Regions from separate parts of the Paenibacillus puldeungensis genome, predicted to be linked through region 1. Evidence: predicted binding sites of a transcription regulator. Region 1 holds the regulator's gene; each other region holds the start of a gene.

What was found. The regulator Rex, encoded in region 1, represses fermentation and respiration genes when NADH is low (regulators of the CRP and FNR family bind a similar motif). The targets are predictions, from matches to a motif close to TTGTGAAATATTTCACAA.
Region 2: the regulator Rex is predicted to act here: its motif matches at 1,092-1,109, upstream of ACFQ3W_RS03815 (flavocytochrome c).
Region 3: the regulator Rex is predicted to act here: its motif matches at 1,213-1,230, upstream of ACFQ3W_RS08600 (phosphoketolase family protein).

Annotation. Positions count from the first base shown of each region.
Region 1 is NZ_JBHTLM010000020.1:30,631-33,899, reverse strand. It holds gene ACFQ3W_RS21045 (amidohydrolase) at 34-1,332, opposite strand; gene ACFQ3W_RS21040 (redox-sensing transcriptional repressor Rex) at 1,322-1,999, opposite strand; gene dinG (ATP-dependent DNA helicase DinG) at 2,009-3,269, opposite strand, start outside.
Region 2 is NZ_JBHTLM010000002.1:240,592-243,860, forward strand. It holds gene splB (spore photoproduct lyase) at 1-995, shown strand, start outside; gene ACFQ3W_RS03815 (flavocytochrome c) at 1,258-2,778, shown strand; gene ACFQ3W_RS03820 (AraC family transcriptional regulator) at 3,163-3,269, opposite strand, start outside.
Region 3 is NZ_JBHTLM010000005.1:9,644-12,912, forward strand. It holds gene ACFQ3W_RS08600 (phosphoketolase family protein) at 1-1,177, opposite strand, end outside; gene ACFQ3W_RS08605 (GntR family transcriptional regulator) at 1,721-2,446, opposite strand; gene ACFQ3W_RS08610 (DUF2785 domain-containing protein) at 2,614-3,269, opposite strand, start outside.

The DNA of each region.
Region 1 (3,269 bases):
CAGATTGAAGCTGCGGATACTGCCAACTGTAATCTAGCGAGCTAGCAGACCTTCAAATGCTGCCTGAGCCTCGAAGCGAACCTTCTCTTCATCCAGCGTGAGGCAGGCCCCGTGTTTAACCACCTGCTTGCCGTTAATCCATACATGCTCGACATCCTTCGGACCAGCGGAATAAACGACATGGGAAATGTAGTCCGTTTTCGGCAGAAAATGAGCTTGCTCCGTATTCAGCGCGATGAAATCCGCCTTCATCCCAGCAGCCAGCCTGCCTGTGTTTTGCATGAAGAGCGATTTCGCTCCATACTCCGTTCCCATTTTGAGAGCTTCTAATGCTGGAACTGCGGTAGGATCGCCGGAAACACCCTTATGAATCAGAGCAGCCAACCTGATCTCCTCAAACATGTCGAGATTGTTGTTGCTCGCAGCGCCATCCGTGCCCAGTGAAACAACGACCCCTTTGCTTAATAGCTCCGGAACACGAGCCACACCGCTGGCCAGTTTCAGGTTGCTACCCGGATTATGCGAGACGGCAACATGATGTGCAGCTAACACGTAAATTTCCTCGTCCGTCAAATGCACGGCGTGCGCCAGCAAAGTTGGACGCGAGAACATCCCAAGTTTGCGCAGATGCTCTACAGGCCGAGCCCCATAGTCCTTGACATTCTGCTCTACTTCCGCAAGCGTCTCCGACATATGCGTATGCATTGGAAGATCCAGATCATGTGCCACCTGAACAAATTTCTCGATGTAGTCAGGCGGGCAGGTGTAAGGAGCGTGCGGCGAGATCATAGTCGTGATCCGTCCATCCGCTTTACCGTGCCAATCGCGGGCGAAACGGATAGCCTCCTGCAGCTTCTGATCCTGAACTTCAGGAGGACAAAGGCCGATCACCCCTCGCGTCAATACGGCGCGAATCCCCGATTCTTCAACGACCTTAGCCACTTGGTCCATATGGTCATACATGTCGAGGAACGTCGTTGTTCCGCCTTTGAGCATTTCCAGTACGGACAATGCTGTTCCGGCATAAACATCTGCCCCCGTAAACTTGGCTTCCATCGGCCACATCTTTTCCTGCAGCCAATTTTGAAGCACCATATCATCTCCGTATCCACGAAGAAGAGACATCGCCGCATGGCCATGCGTATTTACGAGCCCAGGCAGGAACAGCAATCCTTTGCCATCAAATGTTTCGGCCCCTTCTACGCCTTCCGGGCGCTGTTCACCAATGTAAGTGATCGTATCCCCTTCCACAAGCATATATCCGCGAACGATGGTACAATCTTCCTTTAACACGGCAAACGTACCATTCTTAATCAACCACTTACGACTCATAACTTACCGGTTCCTTTCCATCCTCCAAATAATAAGCCAAGCTTAACAAATCCGTTGTAAAGTCAGCCGCATGGATTCGAACTTCCGGCGGAACCTTTAATACCGTCGGTGCAAAATTCAAGATAGCTCTAATTCCAGCCTCAACCAATTGATCAGCAACGCGTTGAGCCTCAAAATCCGGGACTGTAATAATTCCGATGCGGATGTTATTAGCCTTGACCATGTCGCCTAGATCATCGATGGGCTGAATCGTAATATTGTTAATTTGCTTGCCGATCTTCTCAGGCGAAGCGTCAAAAACGGCCACGATCTTCATGTTATCTTTTAAGTATGCATTATAGTTAGATAGTGCTTGACCAAGATTACCAGCACCCACCAAAGCAACATTGATTTGCTGGTCTAAATTCAAAATTTCTTGAATTTTCTCGATCAGATAAGCGACATCGTATCCAATGCCTTTTCGCCCGAAATCGCCGAAATAAGCGAGATCCTTACGAATTTGCGCCGGATTGAGGTCCAGCTTCTGGCCAAGTTCTTGCGAAGAAACCGTAGGTACCTCGCGGCGGCTCAGTTCATTCAGAAAACGCAGGTATACCGGCAATCTGCGAACGACAGCATCCGAAATTTTTTCTGATTTCATACTTTGTTTCCCCCTATTCTGGCGCAAGATTGAGGACTATGATTGTTCCTCAGGATTCAACCATTCCGATATGCGTGGAACCATTTGACCAAGCGGCATATGCTCCATCTTCGGACCTGGCAAAGAGTATAGAAAATATTTTCCGTAATATGATTCCAAGATGCGCGTATCATACACGATCACGATTCCCCGATCCTGTGAGGTACGGACGAGTCGTCCAAATCCTTGCTTAAAACGAATGACAGCCTGAGGCACTGACAGCTTCATAAAAGGATTTTTCTTCTCCTTCTGCAGCCGTTCGCTCTTTGCCTCCACAAGTGGATGATTCGGCGGCTGAAAAGGTAGACGTACAATCGCTAAGCTCGTTAAAGCCTCACCGGGAATATCTACTCCTTCCCAGAAGCTGCTCGTTCCGAGCAATACCGAAGCATCCTGTCCCTGAAACCGACGGGTCAGCTTCGTACGGCTGCCGCTGTCCATGCCTTGTCCTATGACGGTGATCCCTTCCGCGGACAGCAGCTCCTTTAGTGGGTCGTAAACCTGGCGGAGCATGCGGTAAGACGTAAACAGTACGAGCATGCGTCCCTTCGTGGCGATGGCTGTATCCGCCAACGACCGAACCAGCGTGGTGACGAAGTGATCATCACCAACGCTTCCTTTGACGCTAGGAAAATCCCTCGGAATGACCAGCAATGCCTGATCCCGGTAGTTAAACGGTGACGGCAGCATCGAGGTGATCAACCGATCCTCGGAGGCCGCTTCCTGCAGCCCCAATTGCTCGATCATGTACTGAAACGATTTGTCAACCGATAAAGTTGCCGAGGTCATGACCACGCTTTTCTTACTGTCGAAAAAATACTCCTTCAGTTGGGCGCTCACATCAATGGGAACAGCATACATTTGCAAAGACCGGCTGCGATAGTTTCCGTTACCCTCCATCCAATAGACGGTATCTTCGCCATCTAATTTCATGAAGAAGCGCAACGCCTCGCGTTCGGTTCCCAAGTCCTTAAGCAAACCGCTGATGTCGGTCAGCAAGCTTTCCGATCCGATATCGTCCTGCTCTTCCCTGATTTGACTGAGCAGGCGTTCTCCTTTGCGCAGCACGTCCCCAAGCGAGACATAAATTTGGTTCTCCAGCGCAGCCAGCGTGTCCCAATCCTTCGGCTTCTTATGCGGCAGCAGCCGAAAAACGAATTGACCAGGATCTCCAGGCGCAGCATCACTGCGTTCCGGCATAAGCGTGAACAGCAACTCGTTTAGCTTGTCCCAGGTCTCTTTCACATCTACAAGCGTA
Region 2 (3,269 bases), on a different contig from region 1:
TTGAGCCGGACGCTTTAAATTATCCGCTGGGAGCGAACCTTTATACCCATTTTGAAAGCGTGGGGACCCCAATCAAAATGACAACTTCGCACAACCGGGTCACCAGCATCCCAGGGGAAACCGAAACGGAAAAATATCGCAACGCCAAACGGACGCTGGTCGTCGGGGTACGGAAAACGCTTGACTTCGACACGTCCAAGCCATCAGCTGAGTTTGCTATTCCCCTGGCAACAGGCTGCGCGGGACATTGCCATTATTGCTACCTGCAAACTACGATGAGCTCCAAGCCGTATATCCGAATTTACGTAAATCTGGACGAGATTTTAGACAGAGCTGCACAGTACATTGAGGAGCGAAAACCGGACATCACCCATTTCGAGGCGGCGTGTACAGGAGACCCGGTATCGCTGGAGCATTTGACCGGAGCTTTACGGAAATATATCGAGTTTATGGCCGAGCAGGATTTTGGACATCTGCGGTTTGTGACCAAATTTGCGAATATCGACTCCTTGTTGGATGTTCACCACGGAGGGAATACGCGAATTCGTTTTTCGATTAATTCCGACTATGTCATTCGAAACTTTGAACCGGCTACCTCTAGCTTCGAGGAGCGGATCGAGGCAGCAGGGCGGGTAGCAGAAGCGGGATATCCGTTAGGTTTCATTATTGCTCCTATCATGAAATATGAAGGATGGCAGGACGGATATATGGAGCTTATTACGAAGTTGCATGACCGATTGAAGGATATCGATATCGTGGATTTGACTTTCGAACTGATTCAGCACCGTTTCACCAAAGTCGCCAAAAGTACAATTCTAAAACGCTATCCTAAAACGAAGCTGGATATGGAAGAGGAGGACCGGCAGCTGAAGTGGGGAAGGTACGGCAGGTTTAAATACGTATACAAAGCGGAAACGGTCGAGGAGTTTCAGAAGCTTTTTCAGCAGGTGATTCAAGAGCATTTTCCCAAGGCCCGGATTGAGTATTTTGTTTAAGTGACAGGCCTCCTCACAATTTACCCCGAGCGATCTCCCTCTGGCAGACGGAATAAACCGTAGGTTATGATCTGCCAGGGGAAATTGTAGTTATTGATGTGAAAAACTTCACAATAAATAAAAGAGGCACTATATATAATAGTATGCGAGAACTAAAGAGAAAAACATTACAAGTCGGGGGTATCCTGAATTACGCCCTGCTTTTTTGTCGGTTTTTTTAGTTCAGAAGAAGGGGAATCAATTAATTAGTGGGGGGTAAACCATGAAAAAGAACGTAGCAACAGCACTAATTCTCATCATGTCCTTTGCGCTTGTGATCTCGGGCTGCGGCAACGGGAAATATTTGAGCGAGGGCAGTACGACGAAAGAACAACCGAAAACGGAAGCCGTTTCCGGGGCATCGAAATCTGAGTACACACCACTTGATCAACTCAAGGACAAATATGACGTCATCATCGTTGGTGCAGGCGGCGCAGGGATGACTGCGGCGATCGAAGCCAAAGCAAAAGGCATGAACCCAGTTATTTTTGAAAAAATGGAAACGGCCGGCGGGAATACCAACAAGTCTTCTTCCGGTATGAATGCTTCTGAATCGAAATTCCAAAAAGAGCAAGGCATTAAAGACAGCAATGATCTTTTCTATGATGAAACACTTAAAGGCGGTAAAGGCACGAACGACAAAGATCTTCTTCGTTATTTCGTTGACCATTCCGCAGCAGCCATCGACTGGCTCGATTCCATCGGCATTCGTTTGGACAACCTGACGATTACCGGCGGTATGAGTGTGAAACGTACGCACCGTCCTACAGATGGTTCCGCAGTAGGTGGATACCTTGTTAAAGGTTTGGTTGAAAATGTGCACAAAAATAACATTCCGCTGTTCGTAAATGCGGATGTTAAAGAAATTGCGCAAAAAGACGGTAAAGTAACCGGCGTTAAAGTCGTTTTCGACAAAAAAGATGAAAAAGTAATCTCTGCAAATGCTGTCATCGTAGCAACTGGCGGTTTCGGCGCTAACTTTGATATGATGACCAAATATAGACCAGACCTGAAAGGTTATGTTACTACTAACCAACCAGGCAGCACTGGCGACGGCATCACAATGATCGAAAAAGCTGGCGGTTACACGGTTGATATGGATCAAATCCAAGTTCACCCGACAGTCAACCAAGCTAAATCGTACCTGATCGGCGAAGCTGTTCGCGGTGAGGGTGGAATTCTTGTATACGGCGATGCTAAACGTTTCCACAATGAAATGGATACTCGAGACAATGTTACTGCAGCCATCAATGCACTTCCTAAGAAATATGCTTGGATTGTATTTGATTCCGGCGTGAAAGACCGCGTAAAAGCGATCGCCCAATATCAAAAAATGGGCTTGATTGTAGAAGGCAAAACGATTGAAGAATTGGCTAAGAAAATGGGTGTTCCTGCTAAGCAGCTTAACTACACCATGAAAGCATGGAATATCGCTGTTAAACAAAAAAATGACTGGAAATTTGGCAGATCAACCGGTATGGACCACGATTTGTCCCAAGGCCCATTCTATGCTACCAAGATCGCTCCAGGGATCCACTACACCATGGGCGGCGTGAAAATCAACACGAACACGGAAGTTCTGACTAAAGAAGGAAAAGCAATCCCAGGCTTGTATGCAGCTGGTGAAGTAACTGGCGGATTGCACGGCCAAAACCGGATCGGCGGTAACTCGGTTGCTGATATCGTAATCTTCGGATATCAAGCAGGCGACAAAGCAGCTGAATTCGTTAAAGCAGCAAAATAAGATATGCGTTAGTGCATAACGCTAATTTAATATCGTTTGAAATGAACTGCACCTCTATTGTTAGATGTTGTCTAGCATTGGAGGTGCAGTTTTTTTCATACCTAGCCAAAGGCGGCTTCGGTCGAACTTAGGCAAACAGAAAAATAGGGGGAATTTATGGCCTTATTTTTACCAAATGGCCTCTTTTCAATAATATTAGGGGTAAAAAATGGCCCTATTCCACCGCGGCTTCCACGAAAACAGCCTTTTTGACGCTTACGGCAAATAATAGGACCATAAAATTCCCCTATTTAGGGTAAAGACCTCACTTTCCCTTAAATAAGGCCATTTCTTACCCTTAATTTTTGTGGTTCACTTGTGGCTCCCCTAATAAAGGCAGGAACCTCAATCCATCTTCACAACTGCCGTACATAAGAAGGTGAGCTGCAGCTCAGGGGGAACGCACTGGTTCTGGTACCATTCAAAATTCGGTCTGGACGTATCCACCTTCC
Region 3 (3,269 bases), on a different contig from region 1:
CTTGCTCGGAGTTATCCAGCGCATATTTGCGGAAGTCCGGCAGTTTCAGGTCTTTGATCAGGCTTCCTGCGTTAGTAACCGGGTTCATACCCATTCTTCTGTTGCCTGTAGGCAGAATTTCAGCGATTTCCGGCAGCAGACGGCCGTTCTCGTCGAACAATTCCTCCGGTCTGTAACTGTTCAGCCATTCGAGCAGAGCAGGTGCGTGCTCCATATGTTTTTGGTCCACTGGAATCGGCACCTGATGGGCACGGAAAGAGCCTTCGTTTGGTACGCCGTCCCATTCCTTTGGACCCGTCCAGCCTTTTGGAGAACGGAATACGAGCATCGGCCATACTGGGCGAGTAGCATCGTTGTTTTCGCGTGCATTCTTTTGGATCGCAGCAATTTTCTCGATGATCGTATCGAGCGTTTTTGCCATCTCTGGGTGCATCAGTTCAGCTTCTTCGCCTTCGACAAAGAATGGCTCCCAGCCCAAGCCTCTAAAGTACTCCGTCATTTCTTCGTGAGTTTGACGGGACAAAATCGTTGGGTTGCTGATTTTAAATCCGTTCAAGTGCAGAATCGGCAATACGGCGCCGTCTGTGATCGGGTTAATGAAGCGGTTGGAGAACCAAGAAGCTGCTAAAGGACCGGTTTCTGCCTCGCCATCCCCTACAACAACAGCGGAGATCAAATTCGGTTTATCCAAAATAGCGCCTACGCCGTGAGACAGGGAGTAACCCAGCTCGCCGCCTTCATGGATCGATCCTGGAGTTTCAGGAGCAGCATGAGAAGCGACTCCGCCCGGGAAGGAGAATTGCTTGAACAATTTCTTCATCCCTTGCAGGTCTTGCGTAATTTGCGGATAGATTTCTGTGTAGGTTCCGTCCAGATAGGAGTTCGAAACCATAACTTGGCCGCCGTGACCAGGGCCTTCAATATAGAACATATCCAAATCATATTTCGTGATAACGCGATTCAAGTGTGCATAAATGAAGTTTTGGCCTGGAATGGTGCCCCAGTGACCGATCGGTTTTACTTTGATATCAGAATCCTTAAGCGGTTCGCGAAGCAAAGGGTTATCCTTCAAATAAAGCTGTCCTACCGAGATGTAGTTCGTTGCCCGCCAGTAAGCGTCAAGCTTAGCCAAATATGTTTTCGAGGAATAGTCAACTTGCGTAGCCGGAAATACCATTTCTCATCCACTCCTTAATTTTGTCTCTTTATCGTTTGTGAATATTTTCACCTATGTATATATCATAACGACTTTTTCACCAAATTGATACGGTCCAATTTTGTTAAATAGTGAACATAATATGAAAATTGGTCAGGTCTAGTCTGAATTTAATCCATTATTTTGTAATTAGATAAACATATGGCAGCATTTCACACTGCAAGTTTGCCCTTGTCACACATTTTATGGTCAGCATTATGTATGCTCCCATGAATGCGGATGTATGCACCGGTTATGCGGATGTACGCGATTCCGTCTAACGAACTCAATAAGCGCTAATTCCCTGATTTCACTCATTTTGCTAATCTAACGAACTCAGTAGCGTTTATTGCAGTCAAATTGGCGTTTTGAGCCACCTTTATTGGCAAATAGGAACGCTGGAGTTCGTTAGCCAACCAAATCTGCTGTTTTTAATGCAATAGCGCTTATTAGATTCGTTAGAATCTCCGACATACTTAGAATATGGGCAAAAAAAATAAGACCGAAAATTTCTTTTCAGTCTTATCAGGATTGCACCGAGACGAACGTATTGAATTTCAAATATTTGTAGTGGAGCCGCATATGTGAGAATTCGAACGGCGTTCCGTTATCCAAAAAGAAAATACCTTCCATTATTCCCACCGGCTCGTTTTCTTTCAGGTGCAGCAGCTCTCGATCCTCACCGTTGGACGGTTCCGCAAAAATGGACAAGAACGACTTGGTTACGGCCAGGTTGTGCGCATCTTGCAAATAATTGAAAATCGAACCCTCGATAATCGTTTGGTTCAGATTCTGGACGATCTTGATCGGAATGTAGCCCGTCTCAATCATAAACGGCTCATCGTCAAACAGGCGCAGGCGGATGATTTTATACACAAAATCATGGGGCTCCAGGAACAGGTCCCGCTGCAACTCCTCCGTTGGCGGAATGACCTCGAAGCTCAGCACCTTGATCTTGGGCTTTTTGCCATCCATGTGGAAGTTGTCGGTGACGCCCAGGTTGGAGCCTTCGTAATTAAAAACGGATTCGTTTTTTATATATAAAGGGTTGATGAAGGTACCGGACCCGCGCTTTTTGAAAATAATGCCGTCGTTCTCCATTTTCGTCAGTGCGCGTTTGATCGAACTGCGGCTCACCTGGTAGGTTTCGCTCAGACTGCGCTCATCGGGTAATCTCATATTGTCGAAGCGACCGGCGAATATTTTCTCTTTCAGGTCATCGATAATTTGTTTATATAATAACTGCGCCATGTTTTGCTCCTTTACAGCCTCATTCTAGTCAATCGCTTCATCTATATTAACATAAGTCGGGAGCGCTTTTGACATTCTTCGCGATCAATATCATTCTACCCCTTTTTGAAGTTAGCGAGTAGTGATACCTTTGCGTCAATTTTGAGGATTAGAGGGCATTTTTCGCCTTATCGGAACCTATTGAGTGCAGCTTCGGCGGTGAATAGGGCAGCTTGAATCGACTCCTCCTGCTGATCATGTCCTCCTCGGAAATAAAGGCAGCGGATAAAATTTTTACAGTTGATTCGTGAAATGTACTGACTGCGGTTTCCCGGCCCACCGTCGCACACCGCCAAACCAGCGAGCCAGCTGGCAAGCTCTGCAGCAGGAAGCAAAGTCTTGCGGCTCATTGTATCCACGATATTGGCGATCCGCTCATCTTCCTCATTGTTAAAAACATGCTTCCCGTTCTGCAGCTTCCCTTGGATCACGACAAGGATCTCCCGCTGCACTGCGGCATCGCTCTCCGGGCACTGTGCCAGTTCATCGAGCGCATCCGCTCCATGAGCGGCGCTGTGCGCCCATCCTCCCTCGGACAAATAACCGCGCAGGTCATTTTCCTCCCGGTAATAACGGAGCAACGACTGCTTAAGATGCAGGAACTCCGCCGGCTCCAGGAAAGGCTGCTTTCGGTGGCGTTCCATAATCAACGCGATGGGCAGAACCGAAAAAGCCCGAGTAAATACAGTCTCATCACCTTCGCTGCCGATTTGGTAGAACAGGTGCTGCTCATCCAGCAATACGGCCAGTAGGCTGCGAAGCTCCATCTCCGTGAAAAAGCCCT